2 regions of the Streptomyces sp. CAI-85 genome follow, and region 2 is predicted to be linked to the other one. Evidence: riboswitches for the same ligand, from Rfam matches in the RefSeq annotation. Region 2 holds a riboswitch; the other holds the start of a gene.
What was found. A riboswitch is a leader RNA that binds a small molecule or an ion and turns the genes downstream of it on or off. The one in region 2 is predicted to bind S-adenosylmethionine.
Positions count from the first base shown of each region.

Region 1: linked by a shared signal. The riboswitch ahead of G6W55_RS16780 (amino acid ABC transporter permease) and the one ahead of G6W55_RS34585 (aminotransferase class V-fold PLP-dependent enzyme) in region 2 are both predicted to bind S-adenosylmethionine.

Region 1 covers NZ_JAANNX010000012.1:83,050-90,335, forward strand. Annotated here, with positions in the region: gene G6W55_RS16760 (NtaA/DmoA family FMN-dependent monooxygenase) at 1-400, opposite strand, end outside; gene G6W55_RS16765 (LLM class flavin-dependent oxidoreductase) at 423-1,613, opposite strand; gene G6W55_RS39565 (putative leader peptide) at 1,689-1,784, opposite strand; gene G6W55_RS16770 (transporter substrate-binding domain-containing protein) at 1,890-2,915, opposite strand; gene G6W55_RS16775 (amino acid ABC transporter ATP-binding protein) at 3,012-3,818, opposite strand; gene G6W55_RS16780 (amino acid ABC transporter permease) at 3,815-4,792, opposite strand; SAM riboswitch class IV at 5,175-5,295, opposite strand; gene G6W55_RS16785 (glutathione S-transferase C-terminal domain-containing protein) at 5,397-6,266, opposite strand; gene G6W55_RS39570 (putative leader peptide) at 6,416-6,538, opposite strand; gene G6W55_RS16790 (carbohydrate kinase family protein) at 6,669-7,286, opposite strand, start outside.
Region 2 covers NZ_JAANNX010000085.1:8,083-15,368, forward strand. Annotated here, with positions in the region: gene G6W55_RS34560 (NlpC/P60 family protein) at 1-245, opposite strand, end outside; gene G6W55_RS34565 (NYN domain-containing protein) at 481-1,824, opposite strand; gene G6W55_RS34570 (hypothetical protein) at 1,862-2,101, opposite strand; gene G6W55_RS34575 (rhomboid family intramembrane serine protease) at 2,284-3,030, shown strand; gene G6W55_RS34580 (Lrp/AsnC family transcriptional regulator) at 3,027-3,308, shown strand; gene G6W55_RS34585 (aminotransferase class V-fold PLP-dependent enzyme) at 3,353-4,714, opposite strand; SAM riboswitch class IV at 4,846-4,962, opposite strand; gene trpD (anthranilate phosphoribosyltransferase) at 5,038-6,102, opposite strand; gene G6W55_RS34595 (cytochrome bc complex cytochrome b subunit) at 6,246-7,286, opposite strand, start outside.

The DNA of each region.
Region 1 (7,286 bases), on a different contig from region 2:
AGGCGTCCCAGGAGGTGACGACGTTCCACGCGGAGCGGCCGCCGGAGAGGTGGTCGAGGCTGGCGAACTGGCGGGCCACCTCGTAGGGCTCGTTGAAGGTGGAGTTGATGGTGCCGGTCAGTCCGAGGTGTTCGGTGACGGCGGCGAGCGCGGCGAGGACGGTGAAGGTGTCGGGGCGGCCCACCACGTCCAAGTCGTAGATCTTGCCGCCCTGTTCGCGCAGGCGCAGGCCCTCGGCGAGGAACAGGAAGTCGAACTTGGCGCGTTCGGCGGTGCGGGCGAAGTGGGCGAAGGAGCTGAACTCGATATGGCTGCCGGCCCGCGGGTCGCTCCACACGGTGGTGTTGTTGACGCCGGGGAAGTGCGCGGCCAGGTGGATCTGCTTCAGGGGCTTGCTCATGGTCGTCGGCTCTCCGTCCGGCTCAGGCTGCGGCATAGCGGTTGGCGGGGCGGGTCAGACCGAGGAGCCCGCGCAGGGTGTCGGCCTCGTAGGCGCGGCGGAAGGCGTCGCGGCGCTGGAGTTCGGGGACCAGGCCGCGGGTGATCGCCGGCAGGTCGTCGCCGGCGACGGCGGGGCGCAGCCGGAACCCGGTGAGTCCGGCCTCCTGGAACTCCTGGAGCAGATCGGCGAGTTGGGCGGGGGTTCCGGTGAAGATCCGGGCGTCGCTCGTGAACTCCTCGCCCGCCAGGGCGTCGAGGCGCTCGCGGCGGGCGGTGGCCTCGGCGGGGTCCTCGTCGAGGAAGACCACCAGGTCGCCGAAGATGTGCAGCGGTTCGGCGGTCCGGCCCGCCGCGTCCTGTTCGGCGCGGATCTCGGCGACGATCGCGCGGGCCTGTCCGGTGTCGTGGGGTGTGACGAAGCCGAGGTCGGCGGCGCGGGCCACCAGCCGGTAGGGGACGGTGTCGTGGGCGAGGGCGGCGACCAGGGGCTGGCCCTGCGGCGGGCGCGGGGTGATGGAGGGGCCCTTGACGCTGAAGTGGCGGCCCTCGAAGTCGATGTAGTGCAGCTTGTCGCGGTCGATGAAGCGCCCGGTGGCCGCGTCCCGGATCTCGGCGTCGTCCTCCCAACTGTCCCAGAGCCGGCGGACGACCTCGACGTGGTCGGCGGCCTCGTCGAACAGGTCGGCCACCACCGGGCCGCGCAGATCGTCGATGGGCGGGATCGTACGGCGGCCGAAGTGGGCGGCGTCGCTCTGCCGGCCGGTGATCTGGACGCGTACGCCGGCACGGCCGGTGCTGACGTAGTCCAGGGTGGCGATGGCCTTGGAGAGGTGGAAGGGCTCGGTGTGGATGGTGACCGCGGTCGGCACCAGCCCGATGTGCCGGGTGAGGGGGGCGACGCGGGACGCGGTCAGGACGGCGTCGAGGCGGCCGCGGACCTGGTCGGTGCGGTCGTCCGGGTCGAGGAAGTGGGAGGACTGGAGGCCGAGGCCGTCCTCGAAGGTGACGAGGTCGAGGAGGCCGCGCTCGGCCTCGGTGACCTGGTCGGCCCAGTAGCGGGCGGTGAACAGCTCGCGGGGGCGGGCGACGGGCTCGCGCCAGGAGGCGGGATGCCAGCCGGTGCCGTCGAGGGCGACGGCGAGGTGGAGCGGGGAAAGGGATGCTGAGGACACGGTGGTGCCTTCCTGGAGGTCCGTACGAGAGCGCACGTCACCCGCGCCATGGGGTGCGGCATCGGGGAACGGGTGTCAGGAGCGACAGAGCGCGCCGGCCACGCGCTGGAGGTCGATGTGGGCCCGGGAGTGGAGGTGCACGGCGTGGAAGGTGGGCGTCACGGCCGGCACCTCCCTCTCCCGGGGCGCGCGATCGCGCCTCACATGCCTCTTCTACGGTGGAACGCCCTGGCCGGACCCGATGTTCCCGGCTGACGACGTGTCAGGAACTGTGCGTCAGGAATTGTCGAGCGGCAGGCCGGGCGGGTTCACCTCGGACTTGGCGACGGCCTCGTTGGAGAGGTTGTAGACCTCCAGCCACTTGGCGTACTGGCCGTTGTCGATCAGGTAGTTGATGGCTTCGGCGAGCGGCTCGGCGAGACCGCTGTCCTTCTTCGCGGTGGCCGCGATGAGACCCTGGAGGGTCTCGCCGGCGCCGGAGAAGGTGCCCGCGTTGGCTGTCGCGTTGGCCGTGCCCGCGGTCTTGGCGACGTTGTAGGCGATGCCGGGGTTGGGGCCGAAGTAGGCGTCGATCTTGCCGCTGTTGAGGGCCAGGTAGGTGCCGTTGCGGTCCGGGTAGTACTTGACGGTGAGCTTCTTGCCCTCGCTCTCCAGCTTCTTCTTCCACTCCAGCAGGATCTTCTCCTGGTTGGTGCCGGAGCCGACGGAGACGGTGAGCCCGGCGAGGTTCTTGTAGTCGCCGTCGAACTTCCAGGTGCTGGACTTCTTCACCTCCCAGCCGAGGTTGTCCTGACGGTAGGAGGCGAACTCGTACTTCTTCTTGCGCTCCTCGGTGTCGGTGACGTTGGAGAAGGCCACGTCGACCTTGCCGCTGTCGATGCCGACGAAGAGGTTCTCCCAGGTGAAGTTCTTGGTCTCGGGCTCCAGGCCGAGGACCGCCGCCACCAGCCGGCCGAGGTCGGGTTCGGCGCCGGTGAGGGTCTTCTGGTCGTCGCCGACGTAGGCCAGCGGGGCGAAGCCGGAAGGAAGGGCGCCTACGCCGATGGTGAGCTTGCCGCTCTTCTGCACGGCGTCCGGGAGCTTGGCGCTGATGGACTTGACCTCGGAGACCTTGATGGTGGTCTCCTTCGCGGCGCCGTTGGACACGCGGCCGACGGTCACGCCCCCGGCGGCGGCGCTGTCGGTGGTGGTGGCGGCGTCGCTGTCCCCACCGCAGGCGGCGAGCCCGGTGGCGAGGGTGGCGACCGCGGTCGCCGCGGTGATGCCGCGTATCAGGCTGCGTCGGGTGACGTGGGCAGACATGGGCCGTCCTTTGGTGCTGGGTGAGAGAGGGTGGTGGTGTGGGGGCGGGGTGGTGCGTGGGGGGAGGTCTGGGGGCGCGCCAGGGTTGCGCGCGGGTCAGAGGACCTTGCTCAGGAAGTCCCGGGTGCGCTCGTGCTGCGGCTTGTCGAGGACCTCGGCGGGCGGGCCCTGCTCGACGATCCGGCCGCCGTCGATGAAGACGACGCGGTCGGCGACCTCGCGGGCGAAGCCGACCTCGTGGGTGACGATGACGAGGGTGGTGCCGCTGGTCGCCAGGTCCTTGATGACCGCGAGGACCTCGCCGACGAGTTCGGGGTCGAGGGCCGAGGTGGGCTCGTCGAAGAGGATGACGCCGGGGCGCAGCGCGAGGGCGCGGGCGATGGCGACGCGCTGCTGCTGGCCGCCGGAGAGCTGGCGGGGATAGGCGGCGGCCTTGTCGGCGAGGCCGACCCGGCCGAGGAGTTCGCGGGCGAGTTCCTGGGCGGCGGGGCGGCTGAGCTTGCCGGTGGCGACAGGGGCGGCGGCGATGTTGTCCAGCACGGTGAGGTGCGGGAAGAGGTTGAAGTTCTGGAAGACGAAGCCGATGCGGCTGCGCTGGGTGAGGATGGCGCGTTCGCTCAGCTCGCGCAGCCGGCCGCCGTGCCGGCGGACGCCGATCGGCTCGCCGTTGATGCTGACATGGCCGATCTCGGGCTTCTCCAGGTGGTTGATGACCCGGAGCAGGGTGGACTTCCCGGAGCCGGACGGGCCGAGGATCACGGTGACCTCGCCGGGCCGTACGGTCAGGTTCACTCCGTCCAGGACGCGGTGGGCGCCGTACCACTTGTGCACGTCGTGCACCTCGACGGCGGCGGGCACGCTCGCCCCGGGGGCGGTGGTCGCCTCGGTGGTCTCGGTGGTCATACGGCGGCCTCCCTGCGGATGCGGGCGCGCAGGTCGGTGAACCCGGTCCGCAGTTTCTGCAACGGCGTCGGCGGCAGGGAGCGGGTGGCGCCCCGGGCGTAGTACCGCTCGACGTAGAACTGGGCGACGGACACCAGGCTGGTCAGGATCAGGTACCAGACGGTGACCACGAGCAGCAGCGGCACGATGTCGCCGGGGTAGGTGGAGCCCATGGTCTGCGCGGTGCCGAACAGGTCGAGCAGGGACACGTAGAAGACCAGGGAGGTGGCCTTGATGAGGCCGATGAGCTGGTTGACGTAGTTGGGGACGATCGAGCGCAGCGCCTGCGGGAAGACGATCCTGCGGAACTGGTAGCTCTTGGGCAGGCCGAGCGCGGCGGACGCCTCGTGCTGGCCCTGGTCGACGGAGAGGATGCCGCCGCGGACCACTTCGGCGGCGTAGGCGGCCTCGTTGAGGCTGAGGCCGACGACGGCGATCACCATGTCGGTGGCGAGCCGGGACTCGTCGAAGGTGAAGAAGGCCGGTCCGAAGGGGACGCCCACGCTCAACGTCTGGTACAGGGCGCTGAAGTTGTAGAGGAAGAGCAGGACGACGATCAGCGGGATGGACCGCAGGGCCCAGACGTAGGTCCAGCTCACCGCGCGCAGCACCGGGCTCCTGGAGAGCCGGGCGAGGGCGAGCAGGATGCCGCCGAGAAGGCCGAGCACCGCGCTGTAGGCGGCGACTTCCAGGGTGATCAGCAGTCCGTCGAGGATGACGGGCCGCAGGAACCAGTAGCCGAAGCGGTCCCACTGGTAGAACGGGTTGGCGATCAGGCCGTGCGCGAACTGGGCGACCAGGACCAGGACGATCGCGGTGGCGATCCAGCGTCCGGGCCGTCGCAGCGGCTGAACGCGCTGTGCGGAGAGCTGTTTTGACGGGGTGTCGGCTATGGGCTTCGCATCGAGGGTCGCGACGCCTGGGGGTTCGCTCATGAGGGGCTCCGGCGGAAGTCGGGCACCCCGGACGGGCACGGCCGTGGTGGCGGCCGCGGGAGGGCGCGCGGCGCACGGTCGTGTACGGAGAACCGGAGTGGGGCTGCGGTGGACGGCTCACCGCTTCTGCGGTGTGCGTCGGGAACGCGGCGGGGCGAGGGGAATGTGCTGCGGTGGTGCCGGGTCTGCTGGTGTCAGCCCCGACAGCGGGCACGGCCCGGTGCGGTACACAGTGCGCTGTTCACGCGGAGCAGATCGACGGCCCGGTCGGCGACGAGGGGCTGCTGCGCGGACGGACGCACGCAGCCCCGAAGGCGGCGGGGCGCCGTCCTGGGAGCTGCGTACATGGGACTCTCCGTCACTCGTGCGGACCCCGGAGGGGCCCTCGCGCTTACCGGATCCGTGCGGTCACGTCATCCGGTCCGGTCGTCACCTGGGGCACCCCACCGCGATGCGAGGGTTGCCGGTCAGCAAGCCAGGGCTTGTCGCTGACGCTCATGACCGTTCTGGGCCGTAAGTAAAGACAGGCACCCGAACGAATGTCAACGCCGGTCCATGTGCTGGAACGGCAGCGGGGCCGCAACGGCCCCGCGTCCCCGGGCGGTTACGGGGCCGGCGCGATGTGGGCGGCCCAGTCCAGGATCTGCACGGCGGCGCCCGCGGCCTCCAGGCCCTGACAACGGGCGTGGTGGCGGCGGGCGATGCCGTCGAGGTCGAGGTGCGCGCCGAACGCGGGGTGCGCGGCGAGCCGGCGGGCGTGGGCCCACAGGGCGGGGTGCCCGGCGATGCGCTGCACGGCGGACGCGTCGAGGTGATGGCGGTGCACGGTGTCGAGCTGCACCAGCGCGACCCACAACTCCACGTCGGCTGCGGTGATCTGATCACCGATCAGGTACGGCTGCACGCGCAGTCCCCGGTCCAGCACGCCGAGGGTGTGGAGCAGGGTGTCGAGCGCGGCGGCGCGTTCCTCGTCGCCGGTGCCGGCCGTGCCGGCGCGCTGCGCGGCCCGCTCGATGCCCTGGGCGCACATCCGCTCGACGGCGTCGATCTCGGACTCGGCGCCGCACGGGTACAGCGCGGTCCGGCCGCCGCCGAAGCGCCGGGCGAGGTCGCGGGCGATGTCGGGGCCGTGGGTGGAGACGATCCGGCCCGACCAGTCGTCGCTGAGCACGGGCGCGACGGCCGGTCCGGTGTAGTGGTGGGCGCTGGCGTCGTAGAGCGGGCGCAGCGCGGAGTGGCCGCCGTCGGGACAGTCGGGGACGGCGGGCAGGAACGTGACGGGACAGGCGCGTTCCAGGCCGAGGAGGCTGTGGGTGACGGCGATGCGCAGCCCGTCGGGGTCGGCGGCGGACAGATGGAGGCGGTAGCGGCGCGGCACGGCGTAGTGGCCGCTGCGGGCGTCACTGCCGATACGGCCCCGGAAGACGGGGACGGACCGGACCGTGAGCCGGGCGGCCGGTGGTGTGAAGGACATGACTCTCCCCGGGGGCGGCGCGCGCGGCGGACCGGCGCGCGGCGGATGCGACGACGGAGGACGACGGAACGGGGGGACCGTGCGGCCGCGCGCCGGGCGGGCGGTGCCCAGGGGGCACCGCCGGGGCGGACGCGGTAGGGGCGGCCGGCTCAGCGCTGGGCGCTGATCGCGCTGCACACGCGCTGGAGGTCGATGTGACGGCGGGAGGTCAGAAGGGGCGACGACCATGACGTACGGCTCGCTCGGCCGGTGGCCGGCTCCTGTCGCCCCATGATTCCCTACCCGTTCACTAGGATTCCCGTACCGAGTGTCGATCCGCCCTCGCACGGCGTCAAGGGGTCGTCCACCAGGTGAGTCGGCGAGCGGCGGGAAGGGCCTCTCGCACGGGTCGCCGGTGCCGGGTCACGCGTGGCAGGTGGCCGTCGCGGCGAACGCGTCGGCGGCCGCGAGGTCGAACGTGCCGTGGTCGCTGCCGAGGCCCTGGGCGACGAGCGCCGCCGCGGCGCTGCCGAGCACGGCGGCGTCCCCCGGCGTCCGGCCGAGGCTCACGCCCCGCAGATAGCCCGCGGAGAAGGCGTCGCCGCAGCCGGTGGTGTCGACGACGCCCACGACGAAGGCGGGCACCGGTTCCGCGCCGTCCGCCGTGACCACGAGCGCGCCCTCCCCGCCGCGGGTGACGGCGACGACTCCGGCCCCGGCGGCGAGCAGCTTGCGCGCCCCCGTCAGCAGGTCCTCCTCGCCGGTGAAGCCGAGCACCTGGTCCTCGTTGGGCAGGAAGTGGTCGATGTACGGCAGCGCCGCCTCGATCTGCTCGAAGCTGCCGAGGACACCCGGCGCGAGCAGGTCGACGGAGGTGACGACCCCGTGGTCCCGCGCGTACGACAGGATGCGCGCGGCGGCGTCGACACCGATCAGCTCGGGTCCGCCGAGGTGCAGATGGGTGGCCCGGGCGAGGGCCTCCCAGGGGACGTCGTCCGGGCCGTAGGTGATGTTCGCGCCGAGGAGGTGCAGCGAGGGCCG
Region 2 (7,286 bases):
TGGATGGTGGAGATCTCCTTCTGGAGCTTCTCCTGCTTCTCCGTGGCGCCGTTGAGCTTCTCGGTGGCCTGCTCCGCCTCTTCGTAGAGCTTGTCGACCTTCGTCTTCACCTCGTCCTTGCTCGGCTTCTCGCTCGGCGCCGCGTTGGCTGCCTGGGAGCTGAGCGCGACGGCAGCGGCGGCTGCGGTGGTGAGCACGGTCACGCGCGCGCGACTCGGCTGCTTCGGTCGACGGTGGGACGCCACGGAGACGGGCTCCTTCTTTTGAGTGATCACCCGTGTGGAGGTTCGAGCCCAGACCTTAGTGACCCGGCCGTGATCACTTCAAATCCCCAGCCACAAAAAACACCTCACGCAACGCAGTTTTTTCAACTAACTCACGTGCGGTGATGCCGGGTTGACGCTACGTTGCGTGACGATTCCGCCAATTCGGGCGTTAAACCTGCAACATCGACCTTCGGGACAGGCGCCGTGACAGGCGTCAGGACAGGCGCTTGAGGAGGACCGCCGAAGCGACCGGCCGGGCCCCCGCCTTGGCGACGCCGTCGGCCACCTCGCGGTCGGTGGAGACGACGATCACCGGCCGGCCGGGCGGCTCCGCGCGCACGAGCTGGCGGATCAGCTCGTCGGCGGTCACCCCCGCCTTGGAGAACAGCACCCGCACCCCGCGCGGCGGCGCGAGCAGTACCGGCGCGGCCAGTTCGGCCCCGTCGAAGACACAGGTGACCTCGGCGCCGGTCTGCGCCGCGAGCTGGGAGAGCTGCCCCAGCAGCCGCAGCCGCTGCTTCTCCAGCGGCATCTGCGGATAGCCGGTCTTGGTGACGTTGTAGCCGTCGACCACGAGATGCGCCTGGGGCAGGGCGAGCAACTGGTCGATGATGGCCGGGTCGTTCTCCGACAGGGCGCGCGCGGCGATGTCCTTGGGGGTCATCCGGCCCGGCTCGACCGCGTCGACCGTCTCCGCGGGCCGCACCGACACCGGCGGCAACGCCAGTTCGCGGCGCAGCCCCTGGGCCGCGTCGAGCACGGTGTCGAGCAGCAGCCGGACCCGCATGTCCTCGACGCTGCGCCCCTCGCGGGCCGCCCGGCGGGCCGCCTCCAGGGCCGCCTCCGCCTCGCCGAGCCGCGCCTTGAGCCGCCGGGCCTCGCTCTCGGCGGCGGACACCTGGGTCTGCCCCTCGGCGCGTACGGCCTCCGTCTCGGCCTGCACCTTGCGCAGGGCCGCCTCGCCCCGCTTCACGTCACTGAGGGCCGAACGCAGCTTGCGGTGGAGGGACTCCGCCTCCTTGCGCGCCGCGTCCAGCTCGGTGCGCAGCCGCTCGGTGTCCGCCCGGCTCTGCTCCCGGGCGCGGTCCAGTTCCTCGCGCAGCCGCGCCAGTTCGGCCCGGGTCTCGTCGTCGACGCGCTCGGCGTCCGCCCGCTGGGCCTCCTCGCCCGCCGCGGTGACCAGCTTCACCCAGCCGACGGGGCGCAGCACATAGGCCGCGGCCGCCACGTCGAGCGGGTCCGCGGCCGGGGTCGGCGAGCCGGAGTCGAGGGCGCCGGACAGCTCCGGCTGGGCTTCTCTGAACTTCTCGGCGATGCGCTGCCGGAACAGCGCGTCGGTCTCCAGCGCGGCCGCCATCGCGTTGCCCGCGAACTTGGCCCGGCGGTTCGGGGCGAACCGGGCGTACTGCCGCAACTGCGCGGGCAGTTCGCCGACGGTCAGCCCGCCGAAGCCGTCGGAGACGATCTGCACGACCCGGCGGCGCACCCCGTCGGGCAGCGGACGGTCGAGCATCTCAGCGGCGCCGTCGCCCGGCCCCCCGCCTGCGCTCTCCACCATCCGTCACACCCCAATACGTGTACGGGGCCGGCTCCGGTCAGGAGCTGGCGCCCGGCCGATCCACGAGTTCCACCTGGTCCACGGCGTTGCACCAGCGGCACCGCACCGACTCGATGGTCTCACTGACCACCTCGCGCTCCTCCACCTTGGGCTCGCCCGCCAGGTCGAGGTGGACGTACTCGACGGCCTTCGACGAACGCGTGACGTCGAACCGGGTGAGGTTGCCGCACAGGGTGCAGCGCCACCGGGTGGTGGCGGTCGGCAGGGGAACCGTCATGGTGACTGTCCGCTCCTTCTGGTGTCGGGTCGCTGGTGTCGCTGGTACGAACGGGTCGGGCCGGAGGCTCCCCGCCGTGTATGGCTCGTAACCCTACGGCCTGGCGGGTCCTCACCGCCCGTCCGTCCACGGCGGCGAGGCGGTACGGGCGAGTGCGTCCCGTTACGTCATGCTCTGTGTTCATGATCGGCAAGTGGAGCGGCCCCCTCGGCGCCGCGTTCCGACGGGCTCCGGTGACGCATGTGCTGATCGCCGTGTGCTCCGCGATCTTCGTGCTGGGCCCGGCCGCGGGCCTCGATCCCGCCTACGGCTCCGGCGACGCCCTGCTCGCCGCCCAGCGCGCCTATTTCCGCCGCTGGGGGGTGATCCCGGTGGAGCTGTTCACGGACTCCCCGCGGGCCGCGCTGACCCCGGCGACGGCGCTGTTCATCCACGGTAGCTGGGTGCACCTCCTGGGCAACATGCTCTTCCTCTACGTCTTCGGCGTGATGACCGAGGAGCGGATGGGCCGCGTCCAGTTCACGCTGTTCTACGTCGGCTGCGGCTACCTGGCGCTGCTGGGTTACGCCGCGGCCAACGCCGGGTCGCCGGCCTCGCTGGTGGGGGCGTCGGGGGCGATCTCCGCGGTGCTGGGCGCGTTTCTGTACCTGTTCCCCCGGGCGCGGGTGACCAGTCTTCTGCCGTTCCTGTTCTTCCTGCCGCTGCGCTTCCCCGCCTGGGTCGTCCTGCCCTGCTGGGCGGCCCTCCAGTGGGTGGCGGCGGGCCGGGCGCCCCAGGGCCCCGGCGTGGCCTATCTGGCCCACCTGGTGGGCTTCGGCCTGGGCCTCGGCTACGCGTGGGCGCGGTTCCGCCCTGGGACGCGGTTTCGTCCTGGGACTAGAGTGAGGGCCACCCCCGCTCCGGCCCCCGAGGGAGAGAACCAGCCGTGATCACCGCGATCGTCCTCATCAAGACCAGCGTGGACCGGATCCCCGAGATCGCCGAGCGGATCGCCTCGCTGGAGAGCGTCAGCGAGGTCTTCTCCGTCACCGGGACCTACGACCTGATCGCCATGGTGCGGGTGAAGCGGCACGACGACCTCGCCGATGTGATCCCGGGCAGCATCAGCAAGATCCCCGGCGTGGAGGCGACGGACACCCACGTGGCGTTCCGGACGTACTCGCAGCACGACCTGGAGGCGGCGTTCGCGATCGGCCTGGACTCCTGACCGGCTGACCGCCGCCTCCCGGCCCCGGGGGACGAGGGACCCGGTCAGACCGCCGGGACGCAGCGGCCGTCCTGCGTGCGGTACGTCCACCGCGCACCGTCGGTGACCAGCTCGCGCACGGCCGCCACAAAGCGGTCCACGTGCTCGTCGGGCGTCCCGGCGCCGAAGCTCACCCGGATGGCGTTGAGGGACTTCTCGCCCGGCGCCGCCTCGGGGGCCCCGCACTCGCCCTGCGCCTCGGGGGCGCCGCCCAGCAGGGTGCGCACCAGCGGGTGGGCGCAGAACAGGCCGTCGCGGACGCCGATGCCGTACTCGGCGGACAGGGCGGCGGCGAAGTGGGAGCTGTTCCAGCCGTCGACGACGAAGGAGATCACCCCGACCCGGGGCGCGTCGTCGCCGAAGAGCGACAGGATCCGCACCTCCGGCACGTCGGCGAGGCCCGTGCGCACCTTCTCGATGAGCTGCCGCTCGCGCGCGACCAGCGTGTCGAAGCCGGCCTCGGTGAGCGCCTTGCAGGCGGAGGCGATGGAGTAGGCGCCGATCACGTTCGGCGAGCCGGCCTCGTGCCGGGCCGCGCTGTCGTGCCACTCCACGTCCACTCCCCCGTCCTCGCGCCGGGTGACCCGGCGGCTCGCACCGCCGCCCGCGAGGTAGGGGTCGGCGGCGCGCAGCCAGTCGGCGCGGCCGGCCAGGACTCCGGAGCCGAAGGGCGCGTACAGCTTGTGCCCGGAGAAGGCGACCCAGTCGACGTCGAGGTCCCGGACGGACACCGGGTGGTGCGGGGCGAGCTGGGCGGCGTCCAGGACGATCCGGGCGCCGTGGGCGTGCGCGGCCGCGGCCAGCTCCCGCACCGGCCACAGCTCGCCGGTGACGTTGGAGGCGCCGGTCACGCAGACCAGGGCCGGGCCGTGGGGGTCGCGGTCGGCGAGGGCCCGCTCCAGGGTCTCGACGGCCTGTCCCGGGGTGCGGGGGGCGTCGAGGTAGGTGACCCGGGCGTCCCGCCAGGGCAGCAGCGAGGCGTGGTGCTCGGTCTCGAAGACGAAGACCTGGCAGCCGGCGGGCAGGGCGGAGGCGAGCAGGTTGAGGGAGTCGGTGGTGGAGCGGGTGAAGACCACCTGGTCGTCGGCGCGGCAGTCCAGGAACGCGGCGACCGTGGCGCGGGCGTTCTCGAACAGGTCCGTCGAGAGCTGGGAGAGGTATCCGGCGCCGCGGTGGACGCTGCCGTAGTACGGCGCGTAGGCCGCGACGTCGTCCCAGACCCGCTGCAACGCCGGTGCGCTGGCGGCGTAGTCGAGCGCGGCGTAGGTGACCTCGCCACCGGTGACGAGCGGGACGGTGACATCACAGCCCAGAACGGGCAGCGGGGCACAAATGTCCTGGACGGAGGCAGCGGTGGAGACAGACATGACGGAACTCCCGTGAGAGGAAAGGAAGAAGAGTGAAAAGGGGTGCGCGGAGGCGGGGCTCGGCGGCCCTATCGCATTCGCTGGCTCACGGAAGACTCCCTCGAACGACCAGGACCCCTGGTGTCGAGAGGGGCCCGCGCTTGCCGTAGACCTCGCTGCCTACGGCCTGGTCTTCACCCGGGGCACCCCGCCACGGACGGAGGGTTGCCGGACAGTCGGCCGGGGCCTCATGACTGTCACTCATGACCTGGTACAGAAACTACGGGACGTGATCGCCGTCCCGCAACCCGTGTCCGGATCGCGGGACGGCGATTCCCGTCACGTCAGGCGTTGCTGGCGGTGACCCAGCGCTCCAGGACCCGGCGGGCCGCCCCGGAGTCGACGGACTCGGCGGCACGGGCCATACCGGCGGCGATCTGCTCGGCGAGCGTCCCCGCGGCCGGGTCGAGGGCGACCAGGGCCGCCGCCGAGTTCAGCAGGACGGCGTCGCGCACCGGGCCCGGCTCGCCCTCCAGGAGCCGCCGGGCGACCTCGGCGTTGTAGGACGGGTCACCGCCGCGCAGGGCCTCCACCGGGACCAGTTCGATGCCGACCTCGCGCGGGTCGAAGGTCTCCTCGGTGACCGTGCCGTCGCGGACGACCCACACCCGGGAGGTGGAGGTGGTCGTCAGCTCGTCGAAGCCGTCGTCGCCGCGGAAGACCAGCGAGGAGTGGCCGCGCTCGGCGAAGACCCCGGCGACGATCGGCGCCATCCGGGGATCGGCGACCCCCACCGCCTGCGCCCGCACCTTCGCCGGGTTGGTCAGCGGACCGAGCGCGTTGAACACCGTACGGATGCCCAACTGGCCGCGGGCGGCGCCGACATGGCGCAGCGCCGGATGGAACTTGACGGCGAAGCAGAAGGTGATCCCGGCCTCCTCGGCGACCTCGGCCACCCGCTTCGGCGTCAGCTCCAGATTGACGCCGAGCTTCTCCAGGACGTCCGAGGCGCCGGAGGCCGAGGACGCGGCGCGGTTGCCGTGCTTGACGACCTTGGCGCCGGTGCCGGCCACCACGATCGACGACATCGTGGAGATGTTGACCGTCTTGGCGCCGTCACCGCCGGTGCCGACGATGTCGACGGTGCGGCCCGGCACCTCGATCAGGTTGGCGTGCTCGTACATCGTCCGCACGAGGCCGTTGATCTCCGCGACGGTCTCGCCCTTGGCCCGCAGCGCCACCGCGAACCCGGCGATCTGGGCGTCGGTCGCCTCGCCGCGCATCATCAGGTCCATGGCCCAGGCGGTGTCGTCCGCCGACAGGTCCCGGCCGGCCAGCAGGCCGTTCAGCAGGGCGGGCCAGGAACGGACCGCCGCGGTGTCGCCTCCGGCGGGGGTCACAGCGCTCATAGCCGCTCCTGGGTGTCGTACGGGCGAGCAGGGCTCGCGCAAACAGGGTGTGATCCCACCCTATCCAGCCCGCGGACACGGCGAAGGGCCCCGTCCGAAGACCGGACGGGGCCCTTCACTCAGGGCGTGGCGACGCCTGGGGATCAGTGGTGGCCGTGGCCGCTCGTGATCTCCTTGTACTCCTCGACGGTCGGCTTGGGGATCTGCTGGTCCTCGCCGAAGTACGCGCCGCTGATCTTGGCACGCAGCTTCTCGGTGGCCTTCACCTTGCGCTCGACACCGTTCTCGTCGACCGTGGCGCCGATCGCGGCCGGCTCGTACTGCTCGTGGGCCGTGAGCGTGTAGAGCTGCTCCTGGCTGAGCGGCTCGTGCACCTCGATGAACTCACCGTGCGGCAGGCGCTTGATGGTGCCGGTCTCCCGGCCGTGCAGCACCTTGTCCCGGTCCCGGCGCTGGAGGCCGAGGCAGATCCGCTTGGTGAGGATGTACGCGATGACCGGTCCGACGAAGAAGAAGATCCGGACGAACCAGGTGATCGAGTTGATCGACAGGTGGAAGTGCGTGGCCCACAGGTCGTTGCCGCCGCCCACCAGGGTGATCATGTACATCGTGACCCAGGCGACGCCGAGCGCGGTGCGGGTCGGCGCGTTGCGCGGGCGGTCCAGGATGTGGTGCTCGCGCTTGTCGCCGGTCACCCACGACTCGATGAAGGGGTAGGCGGCGAGCGCCGCGAGGACGACACCGAAGAGCACCAGCGGGATGAACACGCCCAGGACCAGCGTGTGGCCCCAGAGGTTGATCTCCCAGCCCGGCATGAAGCGGATCAGACCCTCGGCGAAGCCCATGTACCAGTCGGGCTGGGCGCCGGTGGACACCTGGTCCGGACGGTAGGGGCCGAGCGCCCAGATCGGGTTGATCTGGGTGACCGCGGAGATGATCGCGATCACACCGAAGACCAGGAAGAAGAAGCCTCCGGCCTTGGCCATGTACACCGGCAGCAGCGGCATGCCGACGACGTTCTTGTTGTTCTTGCCGGGGCCCGCGAACTGCGTGTGCTTGTGGTAGAAGACCAGGATCAGGTGCGCCACCATCAGGCCGAGCATGATGCCCGGCAGCAGCAGGATGTGGATCGAGTAGAACCGCGCCACGAAGTCGTGGCCCGGGAACTCCCCGCCGAACAGGAA